2 regions of the Peribacillus sp. B-H-3 genome follow, and region 1 is predicted to be linked to the other one. Evidence: a T-box and tRNA genes for the amino acid it is inferred to sense, from the RefSeq annotation. Region 1 holds a T-box; the other holds one or more tRNA genes.
What was found. A T-box is a leader RNA that pairs with one kind of tRNA and senses whether it is charged. The one in region 1 lies ahead of leuS (leucine--tRNA ligase), so its partner is inferred to be a tRNA-Leu.

Region 1 (15,187 bases):
TTATTATATCACAGATTATGCCTTGGGCCAGAATATAATATACCGGCGTATTCAAGAGAAACATGTCTGGCTGCAAAAAAAGATAGCCTGCTCCTAAATATCGCTTTGTTTTTTTATATGGCTATTTTTCCTTGATAACAAGCTCTGCAGCTGTTCATTTTCATTATCAACAGCGTAGTCATATGCGGTGAGTCCTTCTGTGTCTTCATAGGAAGGATCCGCACCTGCCTGAATCAGCAAGGCTGCCATTACAGATGAATCATTGAAAACAGCATTAATAAGCGGGGTGTCTTTCCATGAGTCTCTTGTATTCACATTTGCGCCATGTTTTAAAAGAAACTTAGCTGCCTCCGCACTATCATTACTTACAGCCCACTGAAGAGCAGTAGAGCCTTCATTGTCTTTTGCCTCCAAATTTGCACCGCCTGCAAGAAGCACTCCCAATTTTTCTATATCATTAGAAGAGGCAGCCTCCATAAGGGGGGTGCTTCCTTGAACTTGGCCTGCCTCATCTAAAAAGGTATCCAGCACACCCGATTTAACAGTCCATGTTCCAATGCCAACAGCGGCCGCTATAATCAAAATGCCTATAATTGATGCAGCAGCCAGGCCCAGAGCTAATGATTTTTTCTTTTCTTTCACTAACGGCTTTTGTTCCGGATCGAGCCAGTTATCAAGAGAATTTATCCGTTTTGGCAAATCTGGATGAGTGGAAAGCTTTTCACTCATCCAGGCGAAAAATCCGGACTCTTCCCGAATTTGTTCAATATATGCTTCTTTATTAACTTGCGGAGCCAGTTTCTTCCCTATTGCAAGCATGGCCAAAGCTTCCTTAGACGCTTCGGAATTATTCACATAAAAAGCTGCATAGCGGTCACAGGTATATTCACAAGCCCTTAAATAAGCTTCACCTAGCAGCGGCACAAACATAGATGGAAGTAATATCGTATGCACTAAAACATGGCGCCGCTTTAAATGGGCAAATTCATGTGCGAGAACAAAAAGCAGCTGATCCTCCCTCTCATCTGACAAATCAAATATCTCCGAGTAAATGACCACCATATTCTTCCCGAAGAAACGCGATGCGAAGGCATTTAAAATACCTGATGATTCCATCACATAAATAGATGGAATCACGGCCAGCTCCATTTCAGCAGCCAGTATTTCCGCCTTTTCATAGATATGCGGAAATTGATTTTTGCTGACCCTTACACCATTCCGGCGGATGGATGCCATGGACAGCGAGTGGGCAAGAAAAGAAAAAATCATTATTATCAAGCTGATGGCAATGCCAATCACAGAGAAGAATAACAAAATGTAACTAATAATGCCGATGAATGCAGTAATTGCAAAATAGAGGTTTTCTTTATTGTGCACAAGACGGTTCCTGAGCGCTTCTCTTCCTATCAATCTATAAGTCCTCCTGATTTCTTTTGAAAAATAATTCCATAAATTTAACAGAACAAGTAAATTATACACAATTTCACATTTTAAACCTATATGTATATTTTTCCTTTTTGAGGTATTAAAAACCATATATACCTACATATAGTTATAGTCCCAATTAAAAAATTTAATATTTCGTTAATTTAATGCAAACTTGTAGAATTTCCATTTATAAAGAGGTAAAATATAGGCAAATGACATCTTGTCTTTTTATAAAATGTTTCATAGGAGGTCCAAAGTGGTATAGCAAGTACATAGCGGCTGCTGAAATGCTGCCCTGAATATCGGTTGTGTTTTCATTCGTCCCACGAACAATGAAAAAGAATAGGGAGTGATTTTTTGAAACCTTCAACAAATCGCATGTTAACCCGTATTAAATCCGTTTATATGTTTATCAGTAATAACGGTACGGTTTCTACTCAAGAACTTGTAGAAGAATTTGGCATCACTCCTCGAACGGTACAGCGCGATTTAAATGTGTTAGCCTATAACGACTTAGTCAAAAGCCCAAGCCGAGGCTTATGGACCATCACTAACAAGAGGGTAAAGGTGTCATCTTAGCGTTACACAGCCTGCAGCATGCAGGTTCACAGATATAAAAAAAGACAAAACATATAAATAGAACGAGGCCGGCTAAGGAGTCCGCCTCGTTTTTTTGCGATGATCAGAAATTTTTTTTTTAATCTTCAGGATTGTAGCCGGATTTAAGTTCTTCGATTTCTTCGTTGGTCAATTCCCTGTATTCCCCGAGTTCCAGCTCCTCATCAAGCTGCAGGCTGCCCATGGAAATTCTCTTTAGATAAACGACCTTTTTGCCGACTGCCTCAAACATTCTTTTTACCTGATGAAATTTCCCTTCGGTAATTGTTAATTCGATATCAGAAGTCAGTCCTGATTTCAAAATGTTCAATTCACCGGGCTTTGTCACGTATCCCTCATCAAATTCAACACCATCGCGAAAAGCTTTTGTATCTTGTTCAGTAACCTTTCCTTCAATGACTGCAAAATAGGTTTTCGGCACATGCTTCTTTGGAGAAAGCAGCTGATGTGCAAGCGATCCATCATTTGTAAGAAGCAAAAGCCCTTCCGTATCCTTATCCAGCCTTCCAACTGGAAATGGTTCAAATATCTGATCTTCAGGCTGGAGAATATCAATTACTGTCTCCTGGTATTTATCTTCTGTAGCCGATAAAACCCCCTGAGGTTTATTCATCATCAGGTAGATAAATTCCCTGTATTGCACTTCTTCTCCATGAACAGTTACTACATCCGCATCGGGTTCCACCTGCTCCTTTGAACTTTTGATGACTGTTTCATTCACTTTGACTGCACCGGATTTCAGCAGCTTTTTCACATCTTTCCTGCTGCCTAATCCTGCATTGGACAGTAGCTTATCGATTCTCATAGTATCCCCCTTAATAAATGCGGTTCCTCTTTTAAAAGGCCCTGCCACTTAAAAACGGCAAGGCCTTGTCAAACAAAAATATCTTTTCCCGATATTTTCCTATAGTAAACACAAGATGCATTAAAATTTAAGCCGGAGCTTCTGCTGGAGCCTTTCGATTCTCCTGCCAAAAAGCTGAATGGCAAGGCCGCTCTTTACTGAAAGAATAAAGTACACAATGGCACCTAATCCTGCACAAATGACCGTAAAGAGAACAGACTGCATTCTATCTTCAGGATTAAGGACAGGCGCCAGGAGCCATTCCGCCCCCCCGACAACTAAAGCCATTCCTGCAGTGAATGCTGCCATAAGCAAAGTCCTTTGAATGACCATTCTATATTTGTAGCCTGTAAAATAAGTAATGATATACATATTAATCAGACAAGCTGCCAGATATCCGATTGTTGTCGCATAAATGGAGCCTTCTGTATGAAACATTTCTATCATTGGAATGTTTAGGGCTAATTTAATCAGTATTCCTGTCAGCAGGCTGAGCACAGTAAACTTTTGCTGATTGATTCCCTGCAAAACAGCTGCAGTAACTGAGAAAAGGGCGAATAGTATCGCTGCTGGCGCATAAGTCTCGAGCACACTGACTCCTAGCGCATCATAACCGTAAAAAGCCGTATAAACAGGTTTGGCCAAAATGGACATCCCGATGACTGCAGGCAATGTCAAAAACATTAAAATCTGAAAGGCCTGATTCAACTGGTTGCTGAAGGTGTCCATCCTATTTTCAATAAACGCTTTTGTAACGGTCGGAACAATGCTCATCGCAAAGGCCGTTGCAAGGGTCATAGGAATAATGACCAGTTTCTGTGCTGAAAAATTCAGGATTCCTAGTGCATTTCCTGACATTTTCGCCTGGCCGATATTGGCCATAGCCCTATTAAAGGTTAATGTATCCACCCATTGAAACAGCGGCATTGCAATACCGACAAAAACAAAAGGAATAGACGATATAAGTATTTCTTTATAAATCTGCGGCAAGGATATTTGCACAGCACCCTTATCCTTCACCAGAAGATCAGCAATGTCGCCTTTTCTTTTTTTCCAGTACCAGAGAAGAACAGCCAGGCTTCCTACAGCTCCTGCAGTTGCTGCAAAGGTGGCAATGCTGATGGCGGTGACAAGACTTCCATGCATCACCTTAATCACAATAAATACTCCACCGAGAAGCACAATGATCCTGACTGCCTGCTCCACTACTTGTGAGACGGCTGTGGGGCCCATGGACTGATGGCCCTGAAAATATCCCCTGATCAGGCTCATGAACGGTACGAGAATCAAGGCAAAGCTCACCGCCCTCATGACCGTCGTTATATCTTCTACAGTAAAGTTCTGGCTTTTACTGACAGTCACAAAACTGGCGATTGATGGAGAAGATATGTACATAAGAACAAATGCAGCAAATCCAGTGACCATCATGATTTTCAGACCCGATTTAAATAGCCTTTGGCCAACTGCATATTCCTCAAGTGCATTATATTTGGAAACAAATTTTGAAACAGCCAGAGGCAGCCCTCCAGTTGCCAGGCTGATGAATAAAGTGTACGGAATGTATGCATATTGATAAAGTTCAGAACCTTTTGCGCCTACAAGCGCTTCAAAAGGAATTACATAAAACAATCCAATTAATTTGGAGAGCACCATCCCAAAAGTCAAAATAAAAGTTCCTCTTAAAAGCTTTGATGACATTTAATCCCTTCCTGCCTATGTTCAGTTAACGTTTTCACACGCTCTTAATACTACCACACATACTTTTGACGCTTTTTGAATACCACTATGCAGCGGCCATTAAAACTAAAAACAGTTTACTCTTTCCGCTTCCCATTTACAATGAGGAAACCATTTCCTTTTCCTAGATGCAAGGCACCATCAAGAAGTTTAGCAAAAGAAATACACCGCAACAAGAAATAACCATCTGCCATAACATTCCAGACACACCGAGAAACTTTTACTTCCATATAAAGAATGCTTTATAATAAAAAAAGCGCAAGCGCTTGGTCAGAGGATCAAAGACTAAAAACGCCGCGTCCTGCGGCAACGTCTTTGTGACCCCCGTCCAGGGGGCCCAAGCAAATAGGGATATGGCCTTGGAAGGCGCTCTTTGCCTTCAATTCTGATGTGACTTATGGTCTCGAGAGGCTAAGCGCTGGAGCTGGATTCATAAAAAGCGCAAGCGCTTGGTCAGCTTGCGAAGCTGGATTCAGAAAGTAAACCATTACACGAAAAAGACAAGAAGCGGTGATAGAGATGAAATATGATGTAATAGTTATTGGCGGCGGGCCGTCAGGATTAATGGCTGCCATTGCTGCCGGTGAAAAGGGATTAAAAGTCCTTTTGGCAGACAAAGGAGAAAAATTGGGCAGAAAGCTTGCCATATCCGGCGGCGGGCGATGCAATGTTACAAATCGCCTTTCCATTGATGAAATTATAAAGCACATACCAGGAAATGGACGCTTTTTATATAGTGCGTTTTCTGTATTTAATAATGAAGATATTATTGTTTTTTTTGAAAAGCTAGGAATTCAGCTGAAGGAAGAAGATCATGGCCGGATGTTTCCTGTAAACAATAAGGCACAAAGCGTTGTAGATGCCCTGATTTCAAAGCTGAAAGAATTGCATGTCAATATTTTCACTAATTCCCCTGTTGCAGATGTAGAGTATGAAAACGGCAGGACTGCAGGAGTAAGATTCAAGGATGGCCAGTATTTTACTGCAGATGCAATCGTGATAGCAGTCGGCGGCAAATCTGTGCCGCATACCGGCTCGACAGGCGACGGGTATGCCTGGGCGAAAAAGGCGGGCCACAGTATAACTGATTTATTTCCAACAGAAGTCCCCATAACAAGTGATGAGGAATTCATCAAGAATAAAACTCTCCAGGGGCTCTCTTTAAGGGATGCAGACTTAAGTGTCCTAAACCCTAAGGGAAAAAGCCTTATTACACATAAAATGGATATGATATTCACCCATTTTGGCATCTCAGGGCCCGCCGTACTGCGCTGCAGCCAATTTGTTGTAAAAGCCATGAAGAAGTGGAACCTTTCCCGTGTCACCATGATGCTTGATGCTTTGCCTGACAAAAACAAAGAGGAATTATTTCAGGACATCATGAAAGAAGTAAAGGCCGAGCCCAAAAAAGCCATTAAAAACGCACTCAAGGGTTTGCTGCCTGAGCGTTATCTGCATTTCCTACTTGAAAAAAGCGAGATCGGCCTTCAGGAACAGGGAGGAACGATTTCACACGAAAAACTAAGGGCCTTTGCTTCTCTATGCAAGGATTTCCGTTTTACCGTCAACGGGACACAGCCGCTTGAAAAGGCATTTGTAACAGGCGGCGGTGTTTCAGTAAAAGAAATCCACCCAAAGGAAATGGCATCAAAATTCATGGACGGGCTGTATTTTTGCGGTGAAATTCTCGATATTCACGGATACACCGGCGGCTATAATATTACCTCAGCACTTGTGACCGGAAGGCTTGCCGGACAGAATGCCGCATTATACAGCAAGGCCCAAAAAAAGAATTCACACTGATTGCTGCACAGCATAGAAAAAGAGGCATCCAATAATGGTAACGGGTTCTCTTGATGGGGACAAAACAATCAAATAGCACTTAAAATCGCAGACCTATTCGCAAAATCGGATAGGTCATTTTTTATTGATATGAAGCCATTTACACAATTTTAGCAGCAAAAATAACACAAATTTCAGCACAAAAAAATACTTGTACAATAGCTATTGTACAGTGGTATTTCGTGTGATTTTGTTTACGATTTTATAGTCCAAAAGGTATGCTGTTTTTACTTAGTTAGAGAAAGTTTATTTTGCAATAAATACAGCCAAAGGAAGTTGAGGAAAGAAACATTTTCCGAAAATATGGAAGTGTTATGATAAAATTTATGTGTAGGTTGGATAAAAAAGGGGGATGCAAAATGAAACGATTTATAATGCTCTCAGGCTTAATATTGCTTTTTACTCTTTTAACAGCTTGCTCGTCTAAATCATCTTTAGAACTTGTAAAATCAAAAGTTGATATTGCTAATGATAAAAGCAAAGTTGGTGCAATAGGTATAACAGAAGGTGATAAGAAAGGGCAGGAACTTGTACCAACGGCGTTATATTATGAGTTTGAAATCAAAAATAATGGTAATAAAAAAATAGGAGGAATTGGTGATAAGGGGTTACAAGTAAAAATTGAACCAAATGATAAATTAGTAGCTATCTCCAAAGAAACAGTTGGTTTTAATTTTTTTGAACCCTCTTCATATAATGAAACGGGTGTAGGATACGGAGCTTCTTTTGATGGGGAAATCCTTCCTAATAAAAACGGGAAATATATTTTAACTTTCGATTTGGGTGTAAGCGAAGAAAACCCACAAGTTCCTTTAAGAGTTCCATCAAAAGAAAAGCTAAATAAACTTAAGGATAATGCTTTAGATGCTTCTCTAATAGTAACTTTAGATGGTAAAGAAATAACTCGTTTTAACTTAAAAAAGGAATAGTTAAAATTGTGCTATTTAATTTGATGAAAAACAAATAAAAACAGTAAAGCATCGGTGCTAAAACCGATGCTTTTTTAGGTGTTAAATTATTGTTATTTTGTATGTTTTTATAACTTTTGTCCCCCAGAAGAGAACCCGTTACAATAATGGATAGCCTCTTTTCTTACTTACTTTATTTTTTGTAAATAACCATGGCGCTGAAGCAGTAGATCTGTTCCTCTTCTTCCTCGCCAGTGGCAGCGACATTGTATTTGATATCCACAATTTGATCATCACGGATATTCTTTAGAAACACATTCATTTCTGATTCCAGATCTTTTTCATGCTCATAATCAAATAGCTTTACTTGGATCAATGCCTCTCCCCTGCCTTTTTTTAAACAGGGTTCCCATCATTCAGTAAAAATATACCTGAAAAAGGCAATTATTTAACAATGACTTCTCCGTCCCAATTCATCATTCCGCCAGTCATGTTCCGGACTTTAAATCCTTGGTCATGCATATAGTGGCAGACATTTATGCTGCGGCGTCCAGAGCGGCAAATAAAAATATATTCTTTATTTTTATCAAAATAATCCAGATTATCAGGAATAGTATTCATTCTGATATGCTTGGCACCTTCAATCATGCCGAATTGAACTTCATCATCTTCCCGAACATCTACAAGTTCAAGATTTTCCCCGGCTTCTATCTTCTTTTGCAGTTCTTCTGTGGTAATTTCTTTGATTTCTTCCATTTGTGCACCTCTTTAACAATTATTTTATTTGCATCCGGCTGTCAGGCAGTAAAACCCATCTCAAGCCGGGGATTACTGCACGAAAAAGCCCGGCTGACTCTGCTGCTGCCACCAGTGGAGGATTATTTTCCAAACTGATGCGATTTCCTTCATTATAACAGTTTTTTTAGAATCTTTCTAAGTGCTGCGTACCGTACCTTACGGCTGTTGTAGTTACAAGCCGTGATTTTGCAACAAGCAAACACCCCCAAATTATGGAGGTGTCTGATGTTATACTATTAGTTCGCTACTATGTTTACAAGCTTGCCAGGAACGGCAATTACTTTGCGGACCGTTTTCCCATCGATTTGTTCTTTGATTGCATCGTCGCCCATTGCGATTTCTTCCAATTTTTCTTTCGATGTATCAACAGGTACCATTAATTTCGTTTTCACTTTTCCGTTTACCTGAAGAACGATCTCAATTTCATCGTCGGCAAGCTTTGCTTCATCATAAGCAGGCCATGCTTCATATGTGATGGTGCCTGTATGTCCAAGCATTTCCCATAGCTCTTCAGCAATATGAGGAGCGACAGGTGATAGCATCTTCACAAATCCTTCAACATATGCTTTTGGCAGAACATCTGCTTTATAAGCGTCATTAATGAATACCATTAATTGTGAAATAGCTGTATTGAATTTCAATTCCTCATAATTCTCGGTTACTTTTTTAACAGTCTGATGATACACTTTTTCAAGCTTTCCATCATCTTTTCCTGAAATTTTTGTTGATAATGTTCCGTTTTCCTCTACCAATAAACGCCAAACACGGTCAAGGAAGCGGCGTGAACCATCTAACCCATTTGTCGACCATGCAATCGAAGCATCAAGAGGACCCATGAACATTTCGTACATCCGAAGCGTATCTGCACCATGGCTGTTTACGATGTCATCCGGATTCACGACATTCCCTTTTGACTTACTCATTTTTTCGTTGTTGGAGCCTAAAATCATTCCCTGGTTGAATAGCTTCTGGAATGGTTCTTTTGTAGGCACAACACCGATGTCGTATAAGAATTTATGCCAAAAACGTGCATACAGCAAATGAAGAACGGCATGCTCGGCACCGCCGATATACATATCCACGGGAAGCCATTCTTTTAATTTTTCAGGATCAGCGATCGCTTCCGTATTATGAGGATCGATATAACGAAGGAAGTACCAGCTGCTTCCTGCCCATTGAGGCATTGTGTTCGTTTCACGGCGTCCTTTTCTTCCGTTTTCATCCGTAACATTTACCCAGCCCGTAATATTAGCAAGCGGAGATTCCCCCGTGCCGGATGGTTTGATTTCCGCTGTTTCTGGAAGGATGACAGGAAGATCCTTTTCAGCAACCGCCTCAACGGCTCCGTCTTCCCAATGAATAATCGGGATAGGCTCTCCCCAATAACGCTGGCGGCTGAAAAGCCAATCGCGCAGGCGGTAGGTTACCTTCTTTTCACCGATTCCTTTTTCTTGAAGCCAGCTGATCATTTTTTGGATTGCACTTTCTTTATCCATGCCATCCAAAAATCCGGAGTTAACATGCTTTCCGTCTCCGGTATAAGCTTCCTCTTCAACATTTCCTCCAAACACAACCTCTTTGACCGGCAAATCAAACTTCTTCGCGAATTCGTAATCACGCTCATCATGGGCTGGTACAGCCATGATGGCTCCGGTTCCATAGCTCATTAACACATAATCCGCAATCCAGATTGGCATTTTTTCTCCATTGACCGGGTTGATGGCATAAGCGCCTGTAAATGCGCCGGTTTTTTCTTTGGATAGCTCAGTCCGTTCAAGATCGCTTTTATTTTTCACTTCCTGAATGTAAGCCTCAACTGCTGCCTTTTGGCCATCTGCCGTTATTTTTTCAACAAAAGGATGCTCTGGTGAAAGCACTGCATATGTCGCTCCAAACAATGTATCTGGTCGAGTAGTGAAGACTGTAAATGTTTCTGCATGACCTTCAATCGCAAATGTCACTTCTGCTCCCTCTGAACGGCCGATCCAGTTTCTTTGCATATCCTTTATATTTTCAGGCCAAGCCACTTCATCAAGATCATCAATTAAGCGATCGGCATATGCTGTAATGCGAAGCACCCATTGCTTCATTGGGCGGCGTTCTACCGGATGCCCGCCGCGTTCGCTTTTTCCGTCGATAACTTCTTCATTCGCCAGTACTGTCCCTAGTGCAGGACACCAGTTAACAGCTACTTCGTCAATATAGGCAAGGCCCTTTTCATAAAGCTTTGTAAAAATCCATTGGGTCCATTTATAGTAATCAGGTGAAGTTGTGTTAATTTCCCTGTCCCAATCATACGAAAATCCAAGTGACTGGATCTGGCGGCGGAATGTATTGACATTATGCTCCGTAAACCCTGCTGGATGGTTTCCTGTATCAAGTGCATATTGCTCTGCAGGAAGGCCGAATGCATCCCAGCCCATAGGATGCAGCACTTTATATCCCTGCATTCTTTTTAGGCGGGCAAGAATATCGCTTGCCGTATAGCTGACAGGATGCCCTACATGGAGACCTGCTCCGGACGGGTAGGGAAACATATCAAGAGAATAGAATTTCCGTTTTCCCTTTTCTTCATTTGTCAAAAAGGTCTTATGGTCCTGCCAATAATTTTGCCATTTTTTTTCGATTTTGCGATGGTTAAAACTCATAGATTTTTCCTCCTAAAATAAGCATACAGTTCATAAAACATAAAAAATCCCCTCATCCCTCAAAAAGGGACGAGAGGATTATGTATGATCTTCCCGCGGTACCACCCACATTGGCGAAATAAAACTCGCCCAGCTTAAATTCCTTAACGCGGATAAACGCCAAACACTAATAAATGCTTCATGCCTGGAACTCCAAGGCGAGTTCACGATCTCTCCTGATTGGCTTGCACCATCCGCCAACTCTCTATAACAGGTTCTAACCGCTACTGCTCCTTATCATAGTTCTTCATTTTTATTTAATTATATAGGTATTCTAGTAAATTTCTGCAAGAAAAGCAAGAGCAGGTATTTAAGATTATAAACAGTTTTTCTTTATATATTCAGAAATTAAGGAAATGTTTGCCCTTTTTCTTCAAAAATAACTGTCAAAGATCTGAAACTACCTGATTATTTTCTTCTGCCTTCTTTAAGACACGTTCATACATAAATATAGTAATGATGGCAATGACGAATGAAATTGTAAAAATGCTGAACATCATATTCATGCCATGTGTATCGACCAGAAAACCGCCAAGAAGCGGGCCGACCATTCTACCGGCAGTTGCCGTTGAATTGACGATGCCCTGATAAAATCCTTCCCTTCCCTTTACGGCCAAGTCATTGGCCACAGCAGGAACTGCAGGCCAGACAAACATTTCACCAATCGTCAAAATCACCATCGCAGTTAAAAAACCGGAAAAATCATGCGCATTTGCCGCGACTGTAAACGAAATGATAAAAATGAGCATTCCAGCAACAAGCTGTATTTTAAGCGTTTTGGCAAACCATTTAATCAGGACTTTGATGACCGGCTGCGCAAGAACGATAATCGATCCGTTTATTGCCCAGAATAAACTGTATTGCTTTAGTGATAAGCCAATTTGCTGAGTATAGTCAGCAATGGTGGATTGCCACTGCACATATCCGATCCAGCACAAGAAGTACCCGACGCAAAGAACGGATAAAGCAAGAATTTTTTTGCTATGCTTAACAGGTACGCTTTCATTCAAAACAGAAGTCTGTACGGCAGCATCACCTTCAATCCCCCGAAACCCGAACACAGCCAGCAGGAGAAATGCCAGATACATAATCGCATTCGCAGCAAATATGTACTGAAACGAGTACGATGCAATAATTCCGCCCAATGCTGATCCAAGTGCCACACCAAGATTTTGGGCAACATATATGGCATTGAAAGATTTCCTTCCGCCCTCTTTCCAGACAGAGCCAGCCATCGCGAAAATGGCCGGAAAAATAATTCCTGTCCCGAATCCTGACAGTGTTAGAAAGATTGTATATGATACTAATTCGTGATTGGCTACCATGCCGATTGAGGAGGCAAAGGTAATGAACACTCCAGCCAGCACACTTTTATAGCCGCCTGCCTTATCAAAAAGATAACCGCCGCAAAGGTTGCCGAAAACGCTGGCAAGGGAATTTGCCATTAATACAAGCCCTGCTGCAGATAATGATTCCCCTAGATATTTATGAAGATAAATTGTATTTAAAGGCCACAGAAATGATGAAGCAGTTACATTCAAGGCCATTCCGATAATTAAAAGCCATAATGATCGAGGCATCATTAACCTCCTTCTATGTGTAAGTTTCTTTTTGAGCCCACATTATTCTATTGCTTTTTTAGAACGGCTGCAATACTTTTTTATGTCTTTTCCGTGAAGTTAGAGTTTCTGCCTTTTTTTGAAAATATAAAATTTAACGCACAAAAAAGACACTGGAAATGAAAAATTCCTCAGTGCCTTTTTGCAATGCTTTTTTAATGGCTAAGCAGAATCATGTTATTTTGCATCTGCTGAAGCTGAAGCCTCATTCTGTGCAGCTGCTCTCTCTGCTGATGATTGCAGCTTTCCCACATCCGGTCCACATCATTTAATGCTTCCTGTAGCAGGCCTTGTGAATCTGTATATACTAAATCTCCGTAATGCTCCTGTTTAGCGCCTTCCCTGTACTGTTCAAGGCCGCTTCTGAGAGCAGCTTCACATTGCTGCAGGCAATCCTCGATCGATTGTCTTGTCGCCATCCATATCCTCTCCCCAGGTAGCTTGTATGATGAAATCATCATCCCTCCTAGTTTCTGCTAACACCGCCCGTAATATCTCATACAAGAAAAACCAATTTCAAACTGCATCCCCCGTCCGCACAAGCCAGTGGAAAAAAAAACGAAAATTTGAGATGATACATATAGTGCGCAAGCGCCTGTTCAGCCCCGACCTGCATAAGACGCATCAGAATAGAAGGCGCTCTTTGCCTTCAATTCTGATGTGGCTTATGACCTCGAGGGGCTAGGCGCTGGAGCTGGATTAACAAAAAGCGCAAGCGCCTGAATAGCAGATCAAAGACTAAGAACGCCGCGTCCTGCGGCAACGTCTTTGTGACCCCCGTCCAGGGGGCCTCCGACCTGCATAAGACGGCATCAGAATAGAAGGCGTGCAGTAAAAAGAAACAATATAACCAAGGCAAAGCCAAGGTTTGGGAGGTTTTTGATATGTCCGGGAGTAACCCGTTTATATATGCTTCAGATGATAAGAGGTATCATACGTGGAATTACCACCTCAGACAGGAGTTCGGCCACAAGGTTTTCAAGGTGGCGCTTGATGGCGGGTTTGACTGTCCAAACCGTGATGGTACAGTGGCACATGGCGGCTGCACCTTCTGCAGTGCGGCTGGATCTGGTGATTTTGCCGGAAACAGGGCAGAAGATCTTGAAGTCCAATTCAAAAAAATCAGCGAGAAGATGCACGATAAGTGGAAGGATGGCAAGTATATGGCCTACTTCCAGGCATTTACGAACACTCATGCTCCTCTTGAAGAATTAAAGGAAAAATATGAGCTTGTTCTTAAACAGGAAGGTGTGGTTGGCCTATCCATTGCCACAAGGCCGGACTGCCTTCCTGATGATGTTGTTGAGTATCTTGCCGAACTGAATCAGCGCACATATCTATGGGTGGAGCTCGGGCTTCAGACCGTGCATGAAAAAACAGCAGAGCTGATTAACCGCGCCCATGATTTTGAATGCTATAAAACAGGGGTAAGCAAGCTGAGAAAGCATGGAATCCGGGTGTGCACCCATATCATCAACGGCCTTCCGCAAGAGTCGGCAGAAATGATGATGGAAACAGCACGTGAAGCAGCAAAACTAGATGTTCAGGGCATTAAAATTCATCTTCTGCATCTTCTAAAGGGTACGCCAATGATAAAGCAATATGAAAAAGGACTGCTCGAATTTTTATCTTTTGATGATTATATAAGCCTTGTTGCAGATCAGCTTGAAATCATCCCGCCCGAAATGATCATCCACAGAATTACAGGCGACGGTCCCATCGAACTGATGGTTGGCCCAATGTGGAGCCTTAACAAGTGGAAGGTGTTAAACGCAATAGACGCAGAGCTTAAAAGACGGGACAGCTGGCAGGGTAAATTTCACAAACAGGTTCTTGAGGCGCAGCCATGAAACTGAAAAAAAACCTGCCGTTTGCACAATCATTGCTCCAAACGGCCATTGCGCCTGGTGACATCGCAATCGACGGTACTGCCGGCAATGGCCATGACACCGTCTACCTTGCAGGGCTCACAGGAAAAGATGGACATGTTTACGGATTTGATATTCAAAAAGAAGCAATTGAACATACCTCAAAGAAACTTGCCGATGCCAATCTGGATCATCAATGCACACTTTTCCAGACAGGGCATCAGCATATCACCGCCAATATTCCCAAAAAGCACTTCGGCAAAATCACTGGAGCAATTTTTAATTTAGGCTATCTGCCAGGCGGCGATAAAACGATTGTAACCATGGCATCGACAACCATTCCGGCCATTAAACAGCTGCTTGATATCATGGCCCCTGAAGGAATCATTGTTTTGGTCATTTATCACGGCCATCCCGGGGGAGCACGGGAGAAAGAGGAAATCCTGGAGTTTGCAGCCGGCCTGGATCAGCAAAAAGCCCATGTCCTGCAATACAGTTTTATCAACCAGGTGAACAGCCCGCCATTTGTTATAGCCATCGAAAAAAGATAAAAAGGTTTGCCAGCCCGGATCAGGGCAGGCAAACCTTTTTAATTGGATGTACATTACTGCATAATATAACCTAGTGCCCTTAGTCTGTTCTCCACAAACCCAAGGGCATATCGGAACACATCTTCTCTTTCAGGCTCATTAAATATTTCATGATACAGGCCCGGCCATTCTTTAAACTGCTTTTCGCTGCAAAGATTGTAATTGAACCACTCACGCACAAGGCGCTTGTCCACAATTTTATCATCTCCGCCCTGCATGACAAGAAGGGGAAGATCCTCAAATTCAGG
Region 2 (15,187 bases), 1.6 Mb from region 1:
GGATGTGGAGTTGCTTAGACAACCAGGATGTTGGCTTAGAAGCAGCCACCATTTAAAGAGTGCGTAATAGCTCACTGGTCGAGTGACTCCGCGCCGAAAATGTACCGGGGCTAAACGTATCACCGAAGCTGTGGATTGACACCTCTGGTGTCAGTGGTAGGAGAGCGTTCTAAGGGCGTTGAAGCTAGACCGGAAGGACTGGTGGAGCGCTTAGAAGTGAGAATGCCGGTATGAGTAGCGAAAGAAGGGTGAGAATCCCTTCCACCGAATGCCTAAGGTTTCCTGAGGAAGGCTCGTCCGCTCAGGGTTAGTCAGGACCTAAGCTGAGGCCGAAAGGCGTAGGCGATGGACAACAGGTTGATATTCCTGTACCACCTATTCATCGTTTGAACGATGGGGGGACGCAGGAGGATAGGGTAAGCGCGCTGTTGGATATGCGCGTCCAAGCAGTTAGGCCGGAAACGAGGCAAATCCCGTTTCCATGAAGGCGGAGCTGTGATGGCGAGGGAAATATAGTACCGAAGTTCCTGATTCCACACTGCCAAGAAAAGCCTCTAGTGAGATGAAAGGTGCCTGTACCGCAAACCGACACAGGTAGGCGAGGAGAGAATCCTAAGGTGTTCGAGAGAACTCTCGTTAAGGAACTCGGCAAAATGACCCCGTAACTTCGGGAGAAGGGGTGCTTTTTAGGGTGAATAGCCCGGAAAAGCCGCAGTGAATAGGCCCAGGCGACTGTTTAGCAAAAACACAGGTCTCTGCGAAGCCGCAAGGCGAAGTATAGGGGCTGACACCTGCCCGGTGCTGGAAGGTTAAGGGGAGAGGTTAGCGCAAGCGAAGCTTTGAACCGAAGCCCCAGTAAACGGCGGCCGTAACTATAACGGTCCTAAGGTAGCGAAATTCCTTGTCGGGTAAGTTCCGACCCGCACGAAAGGTGTAACGATCTGGGCACTGTCTCAACGAGAGACTCGGTGAAATTATAGTACCTGTGAAGATGCAGGTTACCCGCGACAGGACGGAAAGACCCCGTGGAGCTTTACTGCAGCCTGATATTGAATTTTGGTACAGCTTGTACAGGATAGGTAGGAGCCTGAGAAGCCGGAGCGCCAGCTTCGGTGGAGGCGTCGGTGGGATACTACCCTGGCTGTATTGAAATTCTAACCCGCGCCCCTGATCGGGGCGGGAGACAGTGTCAGGTGGGCAGTTTGACTGGGGCGGTCGCCTCCTAAAGAGTAACGGAGGCGCCCAAAGGTTCCCTCAGAATGGTTGGAAATCATTCGCAGAGTGTAAAGGCACAAGGGAGCTTGACTGCGAGACCTACAAGTCGAGCAGGGACGAAAGTCGGGCTTAGTGATCCGGTGGTTCCGCATGGAAGGGCCATCGCTCAACGGATAAAAGCTACCCCGGGGATAACAGGCTTATCTCCCCCAAGAGTCCACATCGACGGGGAGGTTTGGCACCTCGATGTCGGCTCATCGCATCCTGGGGCTGTAGTCGGTCCCAAGGGTTGGGCTGTTCGCCCATTAAAGCGGTACGCGAGCTGGGTTCAGAACGTCGTGAGACAGTTCGGTCCCTATCCGTCGTGGGCGCAGGAAATTTGAGAGGAGCTGTCCTTAGTACGAGAGGACCGGGATGGACGCACCGCTGGTGTACCAGTTGTCTTGCCAAAGGCATAGCTGGGTAGCTACGTGCGGACGGGATAAGTGCTGAAAGCATCTAAGCATGAAGCCCCCCTCAAGATGAGATTTCCCATAGCGCAAGCTAGTAAGATCCCTGAAAGATGATCAGGTTGATAGGTCTGAGGTGGAAGCGTGGTGACACGTGCAGCTGACAGATACTAATCGATCGAGGACTTAACCAAAATGACGCGTAAAACCTTCACTATTATCTAGTTTTGAAAGAACAAAAAAGTTCTTGCAAAATAATTAAATAAGGTATATAATAATATATGTCTTATGGAAAATGTTTGGTGACGATAGCGAAGAGGTCACACCCGTTCCCATTCCGAACACGGCAGTTAAGCTCTTCAGCGCCGATGGTAGTTGGGGGTTCTCCCCCTGTGAGAGTAGGACGTCGCCAAGCTGGTATTATTCCGCAGTAGCTCAGTGGTAGAGCATTCGGCTGTTAACCGAACGGTCGTAGGTTCGAGTCCTACCTGCGGAGCCATATGGAGAGCTGTCCGAGTGGCCGAAGGAGCACGATTGGAAATCGTGTAGACGGGTACCCCTGTCTCAAGGGTTCAAATCCCTTGCTCTCCGCCATTATACCTGGCCCGTTGGTCAAGCGGTTAAGACACCGCCCTTTCACGGCGGTAACACGGGTTCGAATCCCGTACGGGTCACCATTTACATACTGGAGGATTAGCTCAGCTGGGAGAGCATCTGCCTTACAAGCAGAGGGTCGGCGGTTCGATCCCGTCATCCTCCACCATAATTTTTGATGAAACATTTATATTATCGCGGGGTGGAGCAGTCTGGTAGCTCGTCGGGCTCATAACCCGAAGGTCGCAGGTTCAAATCCTGTCCCCGCAATCTGGTCCCGTGGTGTAGCGGTTAACATGCCTGCCTGTCACGCAGGAGATCGCGGGTTCGATTCCCGTCGGGACCGCCATTTTAAAAATTCAATATAGCTGTAATTAATAATGGCTCGGTAGCTCAGTCGGTAGAGCAAAGGACTGAAAATCCTTGTGTCGGCGGTTCGATTCCGTCCCGAGCCACCATTCACTTAATTATGTGGAGGGGTAGCGAAGTGGCTAAACGCGGCGGACTGTAAATCCGCTCCTTTGGGTTCGGCAGTTCGAATCTGCCCCCCTCCACCATCTATAGGGGCATAGTTTAAAGGTAGAACAGAGGTCTCCAAAACCTCCGGTGTGGGTTCGATTCCTACTGCCCCTGCCAATTTTAAAATAATGGCGATTGTGGCGAAGTGGTTAACGCATCGGATTGTGGTTCCGACATTCGTGGGTTCGATTCCCATCAGTCGCCCCATTTATAACATAAATTGTTACTCAGTTGAATATAATGATATTGGGCTATAGCCAAGCGGTAAGGCAACGGACTTTGACTCCGTCATGCGTTGGTTCGAATCCAGCTAGCCCAGCCATCATGCGGAAGTAGTTCAGTGGTAGAATACAACCTTGCCAAGGTTGGGGTCGCGGGTTCGAATCCCGTCTTCCGCTCCAATATTTAAGGCGGCATAGCCAAGAGGAAAGGCAGAGGTCTGCAAAACCTTTACCACCGGTTCGAATCCGGTTGCCGCCTCCAAATTACATGCCGGTGTGGCGGAATTGGCAGACGCGCACGACTCAAAATCGTGTTCCTTCTGGAGTGCCGGTTCGACCCCGGCCACCGGTATCATGAAACAGCCAAGAGTGCTGTTGTATCAAGGTCTTACACTTAATTGTGTAAGACCTTTTTTCATTTTTCTCACACTACAGATTTGACACTAATAATGTGCGGAGGTCATGTGCGGTGAGTAAACGAAGAACTTGGCTGACATACCAATACATAGGAGGAATGATGATGGAAGTAAAGCATAAATATGAATTCACTGTAAATGGAATGGAAATTACATTAAAGGATAAATCTCATGCGGGCATCTTCCGTCAGTTCTGGTCATACTTCATGAATCTTGATGTGAACAAAACTATTATTTGTTTTGGTACCGGTTCCTAGAACTGAACAAAAAAATTCCTTCACTATGCAGAACGAAAGAAATGTTACTGCTTTCTTGTCAGAGACCGACTTTTACAACCGTTCAAAACATTAGAGATGTGGGTTAATTTCAGTTCAATGAATACCAACTCTTCATACAGAGATAAAGTCTACTTTATCAATATAAAAAAATACCGCTATTAGGCGGTATTTATGATTCCTAATATTTATATATGGACTTCACTGATTAAAGAATGAGTATTTCCTTCTGTGTCTTTAAAAAAGGTCATCCATGTTTCAGTTTGTTCCATTTTTGCAACTATATGTGGTTCGTCAATAAAATAAACGCCTTTTTCAATTAATTCTTCGTGAGCTTCTTTAATATTCTCAACTTGAAAATATATGACAGAACCTGATTGAGTAAAATCTTCTTTTTCAGGAAGGCTAAGAAGAAGGCGAGTACCATTACAATCAAAGAATGCCATAGAGTCTGTGCTGAATAGAAAAGGAAGTTTTAATAAATCTTTGTAAAAACCAACTGCTTTTTCTAAATTTTTTACGGGTATTCCTATTTGTCCGACCTTCTGAATAGAATTTGCAATCATTGAAAACAACTCCTTAATTTTATTCTATCTAAATTTTTTGAATATAAAATATATAATGGTAAATATACCAATAATTTTATTGTACTGTCTAGGTAAAAATATCCAAAAAAGAGGACCAAAAAAGTCCTCAACTAATTTAATACTATAGGCACAATCTTTCAGAACACAGCCTTTAAATAAGAAAAGGGTACGAAATTAAGTTGAATGAAAAAAAAAGACAAAGTACTCGCAATACCCTGCCTCCAAACATTTTAAATCGATAATCACATAAAACTAAATATGGAATTTTCCCTACCCTTATAGAATCGAAAAAAAATTCGATGTTGCAAGGTGTCTTTAGTATTACCAGCACAAGTTAATAGACAAAACAAAGGAAAAAATAGATGATTTTAAGCAGGAGAAAACTGTTCTACAATTCGATTTTTCTAGCATTATCGACAGTGAAAAGTTAGTACCGTTTACTGTGGATCTGCCAAAATAATGCACTAGCATCTATTATGTCCACATGCACTTTGTGTTGCAGCAAAATATAGTTAGAAACCCGAGGACAGCGTACATTTTGGTTAGCTGTCTTTTTTTATGGCAAGAGAGAACATTAAATCTAGATACTGTCTATATTATCCTTATTCAAGGGAACTATATAACCAATTAACTTAATGATGTCAGGAGCAGGGGGGATTAATAATGAAAGTACTGTCGATGATCCAGCCTTGGGCAAGCTTATTTGTCCTTAGGGAAGCCAAATATGAAACAAGGACTTGGAGAACGCATTATCGGGGTCCTCTTGCTATTCATACGAGCAAAAAAGTAGATAAGCCCGCCTGTAGACTGGATGGAGTTGCCGAGCTGCTGGCTAAGCATGGGTATACAGAAGATAACCTGCCGACCGGAATGATAATTGGAGTCTGCAAGCTGAAAAACTGTTTGAAAATAGAAGAAAACAATGGAAACTGGGCGGTCTTAGAAGATAGTCGGGTTATTTCAGGGAACGACTTGTTTTTAGGGGATTACAGAGTTGGCGGCTATGCCTGGGAAATTGAGGACATGCGGATGCTCGATGAATATATTCCTGCAAAAGGGCAGCTTGGGCTGTGGGAGTTTAGCGGAAAGATATAAGTATCAAACCATAGTGGCACTGAATCTGGAAATTCTATGCTGGTGTGTATCTATGAACAGATAAGATTGCTGTTATATCAAAGCTTCTCACTTTATGTGAGGTGCTTTTTTATTTGTTTGGAAACAACAAAATACTAACAAAAGTCATAGACATAATAGATGGGCGTAACCTGTGAGAAACATGGTCACAAAAGGATTCTTATTAATTTCTTGAGAAAGAAGGCGAAGTCAGATATTTAGTGAACTCAGGGCTGCATAGTGGTACTAAGAGTCAAAAAATATCTTGTAGGAATGAAACTTTAAAAATTTGATCGGCAGGATATCCTTGGTTGATTAGTGGGTTATTTGTAAGATATTTTGAAGAAAACAATTTTCTACATTCTAATTCCACTTCCTTGTTGTATAATTATAAGAAAAAATTGGAAATTGGATTATGATATAGTATTAATTTTTGAAAATAATTCAGAATAGTAATTTACATTTAAAATCACTAACTAAATCTAAAGCACAGCAATTTATATAAGGGGGATTCATATGGAATTAGAAAGAAATACCTTAAGACAGCCTTTTTATAAAAACAAGAAAATCATTCTACCAATAACAGCAATCATTTTAGCAATTATTTTCTACTCAGTAGGCTACAGTTCGGCTAAAACAAAAATTGATGGTAAAAAGACCAGCTACGATCAAGTGGTTTCAAAGTTTAAGAGTAAGGAATCTAAGCTTAAAAATATTGATGAAAAAATTGATGCAGCTGGGATAAAATTAGCTGATGTTGAATCACAGATCCAAGATAAACAAGATGAATATGATGCAGCGTTAACAAGCATTGCTAAAAAGGCACAAGCTGAACAGAAACTCAAAGATATAAACAGTCAGATTTCAGGCAGGAAATCTGAAGTAACAAAGTTGAATAAACAAATTGATGCTAAGCATAATGAATTAGCAACTGCTACTAGTCAAGTAAAAGCAGCAAAAGGCAAACCAAAGTTTCTAAGTGCAGGAAAATTTGAAGTAGGTAGGGATTTGCCAGAAGGAAGATATAAAGTATCAGCTAATGGAGGAGAAGGTAACTTCTTTGTAAACCAAGGAGCAGATGTAAATATTATTTTAGGAAATGGAGACTTTGGCGAGAGTGAGTATATGTGGGATGCATATGAAGGTGATGAAATTGAGTTAACCACATCTGCCAAATTTACACCTGTTGAATAGTTAATTGGGGAGTAATTGCTCAGGAAGTAAATTAAATAATTATGGAATCTAGATGTTTAATTCACCGTATCAGTGTAATGTCCGTAAATATGAGCCTTTACATGAATTGCCTGAATGGATGCCAACTCGATCGTATTTCGTGATCTAAAAAAGCTGTTAATTTCTTCACGAGCTGTGTATTGATCACAGTTACTCAGTGTGTACGAAAAACGGTGGTTTACTAGACTTCTCTTGTAAACAGCTTCATAGGGAATATCTCTTTCTTAGATTTGTTGTGGTGACTTTTCTCCCATGAAAAGGTATTCCTTTTAGCTTTATTCATTTACACAAAATATTGAAATACGCTCTTATTTTAATAAATAGTTTTTGTAAAGAGGTGGCTTATATGCTTTTTCATTATCATTTTTGGACTCCCTATGTGGAAGAAACAGAAAAATTTTATGTTAATAAGGGGTTTCGTATATCACAGCGTATAGGAAAGTACGAGGGGGATTTTCAACCATTTAATCCTCCTTTGGCATGGGATGACTTTCGAGAGAAAAAAATAATATTTCGTATTGTAGAAGCAAGAAAAGGGAGTATAAATATAACTTTTGGTCATGGAAAGAAAATCATGTTTGACCATATTGGTTTTTTAGTATCAGAAAATGAACAAAACCATATATGCAAAAATGCAGAAAAAATGGCATGGGAAGTAAAAAGAGGTGAACGAAGAAGCTTTATTGCAACACCCTATAATTTTAGGGTAGAACTTCAAATTAACACAGACTCGGTAGACTATCTGGCGGATAACATAAAAATAAAAGAATTAAAGCTGGAAACTCGAATGAAAGGATTAGAAAACGATCTTTCAAATTTATTTGGCAAACCTGTTGAAAATATTATTTCAGAAATTGGTCATACAGTTACTATTAAAGAAGCAGTATTGGAAGGTATCCTTTCTTCGAATATAGTTGATCCAAATGGAGTTAGAATTTTAAATAATATTTAGTAAAATGGCTTTAATATATTTTTTGGGATATAGGTGTCAACGTCGGTTTATTTTTCCCCATTGTCATCGGAATAAAAGTCCCCATTTATATCGGTTACTCAGTTACTTTGGCTGGGAACATTCCAGCCTTTTTCTTTTCTTTGAGGCGATAGGACTCTCCTTTGATATTAAAAGTGACAGAGTGATGAAGGAGTCGATCTAGAATCGCTGTAGCTAAAACATCATCCCCAAATACTTTTCCCCATTCAATAAATGATTTATTAGATGTTAAGATCATTGCCCCATTTTCATATCGTTTGGACACCACCTGAAAAAAGATATTGGCTGTTAGTTCATCAAATGGAAAATATCCTACCTCATCGATGAGGAGTAAATTGGGGCGGCTCCATTTGTTAACTAAGCGATGGAGAGTTCCTTTTGATTCTGCCTTTCGGCATTCTGATACCACTTCATCAGCCGTTAAAAATAACGCAGTGTATCCTTGTGTAATAGCTTCTACGGCAAAGGATATCGCTAAATGGGTTTTTCCTACACCTGGTGGACCTAATAGAATCCTATTTTCCCCGTTTGCGATGTACCTACAAGTCAAGGTTTCCTTCACACGCTGTTCACTTACACTAGGCTGAAACGTATACTCAAAATCATGGATGTTCTTCATGTAAGGAAGCTTGGCGCTCTTCATCCTCTTGGACAAGAGATTCCCCTGTCTAGCTTCAGTTTCTCTCAAAACAAGAGTGTGCAAAAAATCAAAATATGATACATTATTTCTAGAAGCGTTCTCTAAAAGATCATCTAATTGGTTGGCTATTTCCTGCCAACCAAGATTCTCTAGCTGCTCTTCGAGTTGGTTTTTCATATTGAATCACCTTCTTCCAGAGCAGCATAAGAAGCTAGAGAACGTGTTTCAACATTAGGAGTAGGGACATTTCCAGAATCTTTGGCCGCCAAACCAGTGGGATTCTGATGTTCCTGCTCTTTTCCTGTTTTGTGTAATCCTTCATAATGCTCTAGCTTCACATGAACACTCGTTTTACCCGTTAAAATAGGGTGTTGAGCCACGCACTCCTTCTCATCATAGATTTCAATTTGATGATCCAAGGTTACTTTAACCTTTACTTTGTGGCCCGCATACCGGAAAGGGACAGAATACTTTTTGCCTAAATAAGAGATGAAACAATCCCGGCTTACTTCACGTATCTCCCAATGACTAGTCGGGAAGAGGGGTTTTGTTCCCCAAGTCTGAAGAAACCTTTGTTCGTGTTGTAGGCGTTGAACCGGTGGTTCATTAGTTGTTTGATTCTTCTTTTGATTCGCTGTTTGATCAAGCCATATACGGATATCATGATTTAAGGCGTATATTGTAGGTTCATGTTTTCTTTGGAAGAAATTATTCTTTACATATAGAACCGTTCTTTCCACTTTCCCCTTGGTTTGTGGACGATGAGGTTTACATGCTTTTGGGATGATTCCATAATAGGCTAGAAAATCTTCAAACGTTCTATTAAATCGAATCTCTACTGGACTATGCTTCGTGACGACTGTTTTCATATTGTCATAGAGAATCTGTTCCGGTAGACCGTTAAAGTATGCAAAGGCATTCATGTGGCATTTCATCAGTGTTTCTAATTTCATATCTGTTGTAAACTCCACATATTTCATTCTGGAATAACTTAAAACCATGATGAATGCATAAACTTTTTGAAGCTTACCATCTACTTCATACATACCTACATCCGCCCAATCCATCTGAGCTTGTTTTCCTGGTGCTGTTTCAAATCGTACAGTGGCTTGTTTTTTCGGTTGAACCCGATAGGGTTTTATAAACTCTCGGAGGATAGTTGTTTTCCCCTCGTATCCCATGGCTTGAATTTCCTCAAATAGAACCATGCAATTTGTCGTTCCTTCTTGAATCCTTTGAAGAAGATAAGGCTTAAATGTTTCTAATTTACTCTCCCTAACCTTACGCTTAGATGATTGAGGTAATTGATCTTGATTTATGTATTTACTTACTGTTTTACGATCAAACCCTGTCTCTTCAGCTATAGCTGTTTTTGTCCATCCTTTTTGATGTAATTCTCTTATCATAAAAAATTCCCCAGTCTTCAGCATCGTCTCAAACACTCCAACCCTCTTAAGTGATGAGACAATTATCTGTTATTATTGGGGAATTTTAAACCGCTGATATCGGGTATTTTAGCACCGTTGATGACAATAGGCACACTTTCATTGTTAAAAACAAGCATGCTCCCTTTCTTTTATATATTTAAACGGCTATTCGTTATTCCATAAACTCATCTGTTAGTTAATCAAGAAGGTTGTTTAATACATATTCTTAAAGTCTATACTCTTCAGTAAACTCAATATTTTTTCTGTTTTTTGCATAGTTAATTATTTGTATTCTTATATTTGGGTAAAGAACTATATCATTTAATTGGGTTAGTTTTATCCACTTAACACCAATTTGATTTTTGTCAGGATTGATTGGCAGCTTTGGAATATATCCGTCTTTTATTTTACAATCAAACATTAATTGTAAAGAGTGTGTTTCTCCATATTTATTCGAGTTTAAGTGTGGTGCATACTCATAAACAAAAGCTAAAGGACCAACTTCTACATCGATTGATGCTTCCTCTTTTGCTTCTCTTCGAACTGCTTCAACAACTGACTCATTAGGTTCAACTCCACCTGCTGGCAGGTTATAATGCAGCCCATTTTCATCATTAAATTCAATCAATAGAATTGAATCGCTTTCTAATATGAGTGCACACGCTCTTACCCTAATATGATAAACCAATAATAATCCCTCCGCCTTATAAAATAATGATACTACTCAGAGGCTCAGCCTTTTTTTAAAAAGTGTTTTTAATGGGTCCATTTTGTTATGCTCATTTTCAGTTTTTGAGCTTTTTTAATTTTCATGGAAGTGAAAGAAGATAAAAGGCTTTTACTTACCTACATATTCAATCCTAACCCCATTCACTTTTTTATCCATTTCGTAATTTTCAGAGGATTTATCATAAATAACCTTTAGGTTCTTTTCATCAATCCATTCAATAGAAAAGTCTTTATTTGACCTATGTATTTCCCGATTCATTTTGAAAATCGTCATCTTTATCTAAAACGGATAATTGAGGTGAAAATCCTGTTGTTGTACCACAACTTCTTTCGAAAACATAAGCCACTTTTTCTCAATTGGGAGAAGGGCTTTTTTGTTTAATATCATTTCCATTCATATCCTCAAATAAAAAATCCAATAGATACTGATCAGCCATAAATACAATTCTATTTCGTGACCACAAAGTTTTTAAAAAAAGAGTTAGGAATTTTTGCTTTGCAGCTTTATTTTGTAAATCAGCAAGGATGAAACAAAAAAGGGCAGCACATTTATTCAAAACTGAGGAATGTTTTAAGATACTTGTCCAAACACCTTTAATGCTTGTCTCATAAAATACCTTAGTTTAAAAAAGGAGGTAAAGAAATTTGAGTAGAGAAAAAAGGTGTTCAGAATGCGGACATAGAGATTGCAGATGCAAGGACAAAAAATGTCGAGATTGTGGACATAGAGATTGCAAATGCAAAGACAAAAAATGTCGAGATTGTGGACATAGAGATTGTAAATGCAAAGACAAGAAATGTCGAGATTGTGGACATAGAGATTGTAAATGCAAGGACAAAAAATGTCGAGATTGTGGACATAGAGATTGTAAATGCAAGGACAAAAAATGTCGAGATTGTGGACATAGAGATTGTAGATGCAAGGACAATAAATGTCGAGATTGCGGTTGCAATGTAGAGCAAAAGGTAAATGTTGAAATAAAAGTACCTGTTGGTGCGACAGGACCAACAGGAGCAACAGGTTCAACTGGCGCAACAGGAGCAACAGGTTCAACTGGTGCTACAGGTTCAACTGGATCAGCTGGGCCGACTGGTGCAACCGGAACAACTGGCGCAACCGGAACAACTGGCGCAACCGGTGCAACAGGATCAGCTGGAGTAACCGGCGCTACGGGAACCACTGGTGCTACAGGTTCAACTGGACCAGCTGGACCGACTGGTGCAACTGGTGCTACAGGTGTAGGTGTAACAGGAGCAACAGGAGCAACAGGGGCCACTGGCGCAACCGGTGCAACAGGATCAGCTGGAGTAACCGGCGCTACGGGAACCACTGGTGCTACAGGAGCAACAGGACCAGCTGGACCGACTGGTGCAACTGGTGCTACAGGTGTAGGTGTAACAGGAGCAACAGGGGCCACTGGAGTAACAGGAGCAACAGGACCAGCTGGACCGACTGGTGCAACTGGTGCTACAGGTGTAGGTGTAACAGGAGCAACTGGACCTGCTGGCGCAACCGGTGCAACAGGATCAGCTGGAGTAACCGGCGCTACGGGAACCACTGGTGCTACAGGAGCAACAGGACCAGCTGGACCGACTGGTGCAACTGGTGCTACAGGTGTAGGTGTAACAGGAGCAACAGGGGCCACTGGAGTAACAGGAGCAACAGGACCAGCTGGACCGACTGGTGCAACTGGTGCTACAGGTGTAGGTGTAACAGGAGCAACTGGACCTGCTGGCGCAACCGGTGCAACAGGATCAGCTGGAGTAACTGGCGCAACAGGAGCAACCGGTTCAACTGGTGCAACAGGAGCAACAGGAGCAGCTGGACCGACTGGTGCAACTGGTGCAGCTGGAACCACTGGTGCTACAGGTGTAACAGGAGCAACAGGACCAGCTGGAGTAACTGGCGCAACAGGAGCAACCGGTTCAACTGGTGCAACAGGAGCAACAGGAGCAGCTGGACCGACTGGTGCAACTGGTGCAGCTGGAACCACTGGTGCTACAGGTGTAACAGGAGCAACAGGACCAGCTGGAGTAACTGGTGCACCAGGAGCAACCGGTTCAACTGGTGCAACAGGAGCAACAGGACCAGCTGGACCGACTGGTTCAACAGGAGCAACCGGAACCACTGGGGCTACAGGAGCAACAGGAGCAACAGGACCAGCTGGACCGACTGGTGCAACAGGCGCTACGGGAGCCACTGGTGCCACTGGAACAACAGGAGCGACCGGAGCTACTGGAGGTGGGTTATCCCAGTACGGATATATTTACAACCTAGCTGCACGAGTCGTAGCTATAGAAGCGGATGTCATTTTTGATACAAATGGAATCATTACGCCTGGAATTACGCATGCCCCTGGAACCACACAAATTGCAGTTACCGTTCCTGGAGACTACGAGGTTACTTTCTCCGTGTCGGGTGTAGAACCCAACCAATTCGCACTATTTTTAAATGGCGCGCTGGTTGCGGGAACTGTCTACGGTTCAGGTGCCGGCACTCAGCAAAACAACGGTCAGGCTATAATCGCTATAGCAGCGGGAGATGTTCTTACCCTTCGAAATCATAGTTCTGCTGCAGCAGTTACCCTTCAGACTTTGGCAGGAGGCACACAAACAAACGTAAACGCTTCTATTGTCCTTAAAAAATTAAATTAGTTGCTTAAATCAATCGCCCCTCAATTTTATGTATACCATTGAATTGAGGTGGCCGATTGATTTGTTTACTTATAATTCACTTATTAGGATTGTCCACACCCTATATTGTCTTTTTTCATAGTTTAAAAATAGGAAAATCTTTGGTTAAAGGAGCACATTAAACTTGATTACAGTTAGCCTTTGCATGATTGTGAAAAATGAAGAAGACACTATCGCAAGATGTCTAGATTCGGTAAAAAACCTCGTCGATGAAATCATCATTGTAGACACAGGTTCAACAGATAAAACGAAAGAAATTGTTTCTCAATATACAGATCATGTCCTCGACTTTCGCTGGATTGATGACTTTGCCGCAGCCCGTAATTTCACATTTAGTCACGCCAAAATGGACTACATTTTTTGGTTAGATGCGGATGATGTATTAATGGACGATGATCGCAAAAAATTTTTATTGTTAAAAGAAACCCTCGACCCTTCCACTGATTCTGTCACCATGCATTATAATCTTAGCGTTGATGAAAAAGGAAATGTCATTGCCAGCCTGCGACGTAATCGCCTTGTTAAAAGGATAAATAATTTCCAATGGTATGGGGCGGTACACGAGTACCTAGAAGTTTGGGGAAATATTCTACACAGCGAGGTTGCTGTTACCCATTGTAGCATTCAACACGACTCAGACCGTAATCTCCATATCTATGAAAACCGTCTTAAACGGGGTGAACAATTCTCTCCCAGAGACTTGTTTTATTTTGCAAACGAACTGTTTGACCATAAAAAGTTTGAGGACGCAATCAAATACTATAAACAATTTTTAGCAACAAAAAAGGGCTGGGTAGAAGATAACATTTCCGCATGCGCAAAGCTTGCAGATTGTTTCAATGCATTAGAAGATCATGAAAACGAACTTCATTTCATATTAAAATCTTTTGAATATAGCTCACCTCGAGCTGATTTTTGCTGCCGGCTAGGATACAGATTCCTCCATAATAATCAGCTCCACCAGGCTCTTTTTTGGTACAAACTTGCCACTCAACTAGAAATGCCATCTGACAATTTTGGGATGATTAGCCATGCTTGCTGGACTTGGCTTCCGCATTTGCAATTATGTGTTTGTTACTCACAAATAGAGAACTATGCACTAGCCTATGCACACAACGAGATAGCCTGCCAATACATTCCTGATCACCCAAGTATTCTTCATAACAAGCGTTATTTAGAACATTTTTTACAATGAAGGTGGTTACTCCAAGCAGGCAGAAGTGCGGACAAACCTGGGCATGCCCAAACGAATAACTTGCTGAACAACAGTGCTATCTTGTTTTTATGTATATCTTTCCTTTATTAAGTTTTTGGGGAATCGGTGCAATTTTTATTGTTCCAAGATCACACCGATTTTTAACAAATAAGGTTTATCTCATGATTTTCATACGAGTGACCTTGGTAACACTATAAAGTCATTTTTATTATGTCATAAGTGAAAGTGGATAACTAATTAATCTAAAAACAGAGTACCTTTGAAAGGTACTTTGTTTTTAGATAAGAGGATTTTTATTGGGGCTTTTCGTATTAATCCCTGAAAGGGAGTGTCATAATGGAAAAAATATTGATAGTGTTAACCCATTTCAAAAAGCCTTTGAAATATTATCTATATACAGGGGGGACGGGGGCACTTTATTGCTTAGGTCGCAGTATTTTTTATTAAGGATAATTCCTTCTGTAAACAGGAAACAGAGAAATTATTTCACTTTCAATCTGCGAGCGGTGGGGGGCATGTGAAAAGGTATTTTTTTTAGAATAATATTATGTAATTGTCTTCATAGTAAAAAGGAGCATCCGGCAGTTTTAACTTTCTTGAAATCATAATACAGGATTACGGAAAGTGTTTGGGTTTAAGGTTCGGATGCTCCTTCACGATTCAAGACCATATAATAAGAATTTTAGTTTCTGCAGCAAAATTAATTTATCAAGCAAGGCATTTAATTTCCCCTTTCACATCAGCCCTGCTGCTTGAGGTGTGAGTTAATATGAAAGGAGAAGCATTTCTCGGTTTGGCAGCGATTTCATTACTGTCTTAGCTTATGACTATTGATTCATTCCTTCTCTGGTTCTTTGTTAACATTGGC

Region 2: it has a tRNA-Leu gene. The T-box ahead of leuS (leucine--tRNA ligase) is inferred to sense a tRNA for this amino acid. The anticodon was not compared.

What each region holds. Positions count from the first base shown of each region.
Region 1 covers NZ_CP183879.1:4,348,652-4,363,838, forward strand. Annotated here, with positions in the region: gene ACN6MY_RS21620 (M48 family metallopeptidase) at 94-1,410, opposite strand; gene ACN6MY_RS21625 (DeoR family transcriptional regulator) at 1,786-2,007, shown strand; gene ACN6MY_RS21630 (pseudouridine synthase) at 2,126-2,851, opposite strand; gene ACN6MY_RS21635 (putative polysaccharide biosynthesis protein) at 2,972-4,588, opposite strand; gene ACN6MY_RS21640 (NAD(P)/FAD-dependent oxidoreductase) at 5,147-6,430, shown strand; gene ACN6MY_RS21645 (hypothetical protein) at 6,829-7,398, shown strand; gene ACN6MY_RS21650 (sporulation protein Cse60) at 7,571-7,753, opposite strand; gene ACN6MY_RS21655 (rhodanese-like domain-containing protein) at 7,822-8,133, opposite strand; gene leuS (leucine--tRNA ligase) at 8,412-10,823, opposite strand; T-box leader at 10,886-11,112, opposite strand; gene ACN6MY_RS21665 (MDR family MFS transporter) at 11,249-12,445, opposite strand; gene ACN6MY_RS21670 (YtzC family protein) at 12,637-12,900, opposite strand; gene ACN6MY_RS21675 (TIGR01212 family radical SAM protein) at 13,366-14,331, shown strand; gene ACN6MY_RS21680 (class I SAM-dependent methyltransferase) at 14,328-14,900, shown strand; gene ACN6MY_RS21685 (alpha/beta hydrolase) at 14,954-15,187, opposite strand, start outside.
Region 2 covers NZ_CP183879.1:1,284,216-1,299,402, forward strand. Annotated here, with positions in the region: rRNA gene ACN6MY_RS06295 (23S ribosomal RNA) at 1-1,858, shown strand, start outside; rRNA gene rrf (5S ribosomal RNA) at 1,963-2,079, shown strand; tRNA gene ACN6MY_RS06305 (tRNA-Asn) at 2,089-2,163, shown strand; tRNA gene ACN6MY_RS06310 (tRNA-Ser) at 2,167-2,258, shown strand; tRNA gene ACN6MY_RS06315 (tRNA-Glu) at 2,267-2,341, shown strand; tRNA gene ACN6MY_RS06320 (tRNA-Val) at 2,352-2,427, shown strand; tRNA gene ACN6MY_RS06325 (tRNA-Met) at 2,455-2,528, shown strand; tRNA gene ACN6MY_RS06330 (tRNA-Asp) at 2,532-2,607, shown strand; tRNA gene ACN6MY_RS06335 (tRNA-Phe) at 2,641-2,716, shown strand; tRNA gene ACN6MY_RS06340 (tRNA-Tyr) at 2,732-2,815, shown strand; tRNA gene ACN6MY_RS06345 (tRNA-Trp) at 2,821-2,894, shown strand; tRNA gene ACN6MY_RS06350 (tRNA-His) at 2,909-2,984, shown strand; tRNA gene ACN6MY_RS06355 (tRNA-Gln) at 3,025-3,099, shown strand; tRNA gene ACN6MY_RS06360 (tRNA-Gly) at 3,104-3,178, shown strand; tRNA gene ACN6MY_RS06365 (tRNA-Cys) at 3,187-3,260, shown strand; tRNA gene ACN6MY_RS06370 (tRNA-Leu) at 3,269-3,350, shown strand; gene ACN6MY_RS06375 (hypothetical protein) at 3,468-3,671, shown strand; partial or broken gene ACN6MY_RS06380 (IS1595 family transposase) at 3,647-3,778, shown strand; gene ACN6MY_RS06385 (VOC family protein) at 3,878-4,255, opposite strand; gene ACN6MY_RS06390 (ASCH domain-containing protein) at 4,940-5,371, shown strand; gene ACN6MY_RS06395 (hypothetical protein) at 5,906-6,583, shown strand; gene ACN6MY_RS06400 (hypothetical protein) at 6,969-7,574, shown strand; gene istB (IS21-like element helper ATPase IstB) at 7,669-8,430, opposite strand; gene istA (IS21 family transposase) at 8,427-9,683, opposite strand; gene ACN6MY_RS06415 (NUDIX domain-containing protein) at 9,907-10,368, opposite strand; gene ACN6MY_RS06420 (collagen-like protein) at 11,055-13,064, shown strand; gene ACN6MY_RS06425 (glycosyltransferase) at 13,228-14,298, shown strand.